Regions from separate parts of the Thalassotalea sp. SU-HH00458 genome, predicted to be linked through region 1. Evidence: predicted binding sites of a transcription regulator. Region 1 holds the regulator's gene; the other holds the start of a gene.

Evidence for each region. Region 1 encodes FliA, which starts transcription of late flagellar genes. Its sites were predicted from a motif close to CTAAAGNTNNNNNNNNNNNNGCCGATA; they were not measured.
Region 2: a site for FliA is predicted at 1,715-1,741, ahead of pomA (flagellar motor protein PomA). Genes of this name have one in related genera too.

What each region holds. Positions count from the first base shown of each region.
Region 1 covers NZ_BAABWW010000001.1:203,110-205,520, reverse strand. Annotated here, with positions in the region: gene flhF (flagellar biosynthesis GTPase FlhF) at 1-226, shown strand, start outside; gene ABXH06_RS00905 (MinD/ParA family protein) at 270-1,112, shown strand; gene ABXH06_RS00900 (RNA polymerase sigma factor FliA) at 1,131-1,850, shown strand; gene cheY (chemotaxis response regulator CheY) at 1,914-2,297, shown strand; gene ABXH06_RS00890 (protein phosphatase CheZ) at 2,328-2,411, shown strand, end outside.
Region 2 covers NZ_BAABWW010000001.1:424,575-426,985, forward strand. Annotated here, with positions in the region: gene ABXH06_RS01900 (flagellar motor protein MotB) at 1-781, opposite strand, end outside; gene pomA (flagellar motor protein PomA) at 793-1,557, opposite strand; gene ABXH06_RS01910 (exodeoxyribonuclease VII small subunit) at 1,852-2,100, shown strand; gene ispA ((2E,6E)-farnesyl diphosphate synthase) at 2,100-2,411, shown strand, end outside.

The DNA of each region.
Region 1 (2,411 bases):
TATTTATACTAAACTTGATGAAAGTCTAAGTATTGGCGAAATCATTGCAACTTCTATTCAAAATGGATTAGCAATAGGTTATCTTACTGATGGACAAAGAGTTCCTGAAGATATTAAAGTTGCAAATGCTGAAAAGTTAGTTACGCTTGCAGATAGATTAGCAACAAAAGTAAATTGCCAAAATTCATGGCGGCCAATGCCAACAAGTCATGCAGTGAGTATGTAAACAATATCGACGCAGATATTGAGCAAAATAGAGAAAAAAATTAATGATAGATCAGGCGAGTGGCTTACGAAAAATGCAAGAAAATCATCAAATAAAAGTCATAGCAGTTTCTGGTGGTAAAGGTGGGGTAGGCAAAACCAATGTTTCATTAAATACGTCAATTGCCATGGCGCAATTGGGGAAAAGGGTTTTAGTCTTAGATGCTGATTTAGGCCTCGCCAATGTCGATGTAATGCTAGGTTTAAGAGTTCAACGTAATCTCTCACATGTATTATCAGGTGAATGTGAGCTTGATGATATTATTTTAAAAGGCCCTGCTGGAATCAATATTATTCCTGCTACCTCGGGCACTCAATCTATGGTGGATTTAACCCCGTCAGAACACGCTGGTTTAATTCGTGCTTTTAGTGATATGCGAACGCAATTTGACGTGTTAGTTGTTGATACCGCAGCAGGTATATCAGATATGGTGCTAAGTTTTACTCGTGCCGCACAAGATGTATTATTGGTGGTGTGTGATGAACCAACGTCAATCACTGACTGTTACGCATTAATGAAACTACTTAGTCGTGATCACGATGTCTTTAAATTTAAAGTTGTGGCAAATATGGTGAGAAGTCCAAAAGAAGGCCAACAACTTTTTGCTAAACTTTCCAAGGTATCTGACCGATTTTTAGATGTCGCTTTGGATTTAGTTGGCGTAATCCCTTTCGATGAAAATATCAGAAAATCAGTAAGAAAGCAGCAAGCAATTGTTGAGGCGTTTCCAGACTCACCTGCCGCTAAAGCCTTTAAAGCATTAGCGAGTAAAATTACTAAATGGCCAATTCCCCATCACCCATCTGGCCATCTTGAATTTTTCATTGAGCAGTTATTAGAAAACTAGTCAAAAGAGTAGACTACTTTGGTAAAAGCTAATACTTATAATGTTCACATTGATAAAAGCGCATTGCTTGAACAGCATACCGTTTTAGTCAAACGTATTGCCTATCACTTATTGGCAAGACTCCCCTCTAGTGTCATCGTTGATGACCTTATTCAGTCAGGCATGATTGGCTTACTTGAAGCGGCAAATAATTTCGATTCTAGCAAAGGCGCAAGCTTTGAAACTTTCGCTGGTATACGGATCCGCGGTGCCATGTTAGATGAAATACGCCGCGGTGACTGGACTCCTCGTTCGGTTCATAAAAATAGCCGAATGGTGAGTGAAGCGATAAAAGCCTTAGAAGCACAACTTGGTCGTGATGTAACAGATATTGAAGTTGCTGAAAAACTTGATATTTCGCTCAATGAGTACCATCATATTCTTAGTGAGGTAAGTTCGGGTAAAATAATAGGAATTGATGACCTCGGCGTGAGTGAAGATGTCATTCAATCATTTGAAGATAAAAACAATCATGACCCCTATGAGGACATAGAACAAATTATCTTTAAAAAAGCGCTTTCTGAATGCATTACTACTTTACCCGAGAGAGAAGCTTTAGTACTGTCACTATACTATGATGAAGAATTGAATTTACGCGAAATTGGCCAAGTTCTCGATGTGAGTGAATCAAGAGTTAGTCAAATTCATAGTCAAGCATTACATAGATTAAAAGCTCGTATGCAATCTTGGCAAAGTTAAGTACAATATATACCAGTAGTTTTTTAGATTTAAAAATTTTGAATGATCTCCCTGGAGGGTGCCTTGGATAAAAATATGAAAGTGCTTGTTGTTGATGATTTTTCAACAATGAGACGTATAGTTAAAAATTTATTGCGTGATTTAGGGTTCACTAACATTCAAGAAGCTGATGATGGTAGTACTGCATTACCTATGCTTAAAGAAGGTGAATTTGATTTTGTAGTAACTGATTGGAACATGCCTGGAATGCAAGGTATAGACCTTCTCAAAGCGATTCGCGCTGATGAAAAGTTACTTCATATACCTGTATTGATGGTAACCGCTGAAGCGAAAAAAGAGCAGATTGTTATGGCAGCCCAAGCGGGTGTTAATGGCTATATTGTTAAACCATTTACCGCAGCAACGTTAAAAACTAAGCTTGATAAAATTTTTGAACGCTTAGGATAATTGGCACTCTCTGTCAGGTAAGGATGTTGCATGAGTAAAGATAATGGTGTGCATGTTTCTTTGGAACAAGCGAAAATGCTTGTTGAATACATAGAAACAGGGCAGCAAGATAAA
Region 2 (2,411 bases), 220 kb from region 1:
GCACTTTCACTAACTCGTGAGCTATTGCTACAGCACGTTTGCTCGATAGATCCCAGTTAGAGGTAAATAACTCAGAGCTAATCCCTTGATTATCAGTATGACCTGAGACCATGATTTCACCAGGCACTGTTTTTAATAACTCGCCTATTTCTCTCACAATAGGCTTAAACTTAGGCTGTAAAAATGCTGAGCCAGATGGAAAGGCACCATTTTCACGAATACGAATGATCACCTGTTGACCTAAGGATTCCAGCTCTATCGCGCCATCTTGAATCTGTTGTTCTAATTGTTGTGCAATTTTTTTCGCTAAGTCGTTAACTTGTTCTTCCGAAGCTTGTTCCAGCTCATCTTTTGCTTTTTGCATTGCTTGAGCTGACATTTCATCAGCGGTACTTTGCGATTGACCACCGCGTTCTGTACCTCGTTGCTCTTGACGACCACCGGCAGATGTTTCATCTCCCGCTTGAAATTCTAACATTTGTTGCGTCATTTCAACGGTTTGCTGTTGAATTACTTCTATAGGCGTTGGCTCAGGTTTACCTGGTCTAAATTCTTGCGCGATAATGCTAGTGCCTTTAGGAATATCTTTGACTTCAATTTTGTTTTGCACACCAAAAGCAAACTTCATTGAACCGGCAATCTGCTTAAACTTTAAAACATCCATTTCTGAAAAAGATAAAAGCAGTACAAAAAAGCACATCAGTAACGACATCAAATCAGCAAAAGTACCCATCCACGCTGGCAACCCCGGTGGTGGACATTTACATTCTTGATCAGCCATAAATCCCTCAATTACTCTTCGGTAGTGTCAATTTTACGTTTACCTTCAGCAAGATAATTCTTCAGTAAACCTTCAATGACTCTTGGGTTTTGACCATCTTGAATACCTAACACCGCATCCAAAATAAGTTCTTGGTTAAGCTTTTCTTCGCTTAAACGAATTTTTAATTTATTCGCAATAGGAATGGCAATCACGTTCGCTAAAAATGCACCATATAAAGTTGTTAAAAGTGCAACTGCCATTGCCGGACCAATCGCTTTTGGATCATCCATGTTTGATAACATGGCAACTAAACCTATCAGGGTACCTATCATGCCCATAGCAGGTGCTACATCCGCTAAGGCCATCATCATACCAATACCCGTTTCATGGCGTTCGGTAGTGAGATTAATATCTTTTTGTAATGTGCCACGCACCACATCGGCATCATGACCATCAACAAGCATATCAACCCCTTTTTGCATAAAAGCATTGGTGATTTCAGCTTCTTCAAGAGCTAAAAACCCCCCTTTACGAGCAGCATCCGCCATTTCAACAGATTTCTCAATTAATTCATCAGGTTGTTCAATTTTAAACATGAACGCTTTGCCCATGATTTTACCAATACCGAAAAACTGTCCGAGATTATAGTTAGACAAAACAACAAATAAGGAACCACAGAATACAATCAGAACCGATTGAGTATCCACAAACATGCTGATATCGCCACCTAAAATCATTGCCATGACAATAAAACCAATGGCACCTAATATTCCCAGTAGCGTAGCTAAATCCACATAAGCCTCCAAAATATGTTACTAAATCCTACACCTTTAAATTGATAATACCTCAAGGTTTTAGGATACGCGAATACAAATACTAAATTCAGCTAAACATAAACGACGTAATTAAGTTGAAAAGTGAAGTTGGTATTTTTCTTTGTTATACAGTTATTATCGTCCATATTGTCAATAACTTAACCCCAATTGAAGATTATTTTTTTTATCGAATAAAAATAAGCGCCATTGACCAATTAGACGAGCTAAGGTAACTTGCGCGTTACCTATAAAAATAGTGATATATTTTTCCTAATGGCACGTAAAAAAATTGAAAATTTAAGCTTCGAAGATTCTTTAAATGAGCTTGAAGATATTGTCCAAAGCCTCGAAAAAGGTGAGTTAAGTTTAGAAGACTCGATGACCTTATTTGAACGAGGACTTAGTTTAAGCCAAGTCAGTCAAACCAAACTAAAAGAGGCTGAGCAAAAAGTCCAAATTTTAATGGACAATAAAGGCGTAAGCAAACTCGAAGACTTTAATTATGATGAGAGCTCTCAGTAGTGACTAAGCTAGCGCAGCTTGAATATTTTCAAGAAAGAACGAACCAGTTTTTACTAAAAAAACTAGACAGTTTACCTATTAATGATCCAAAACTGCTTGAAGCGATGCGTTATGGTTTATTAATTGGCGGAAAACGGATGCGTCCATACCTTGCTTATATTACCGGCGAATCCTTATCCGTCAGTGAAAATGACCTTGATGGTATAGCTGGCGCATTAGAATGCATTCATGCTTATTCTTTATTACATGATGATCTTCCTGCGATGGATGACGATGATCTCAGGCGAGGTAAGCCAACATGTCATATTGCT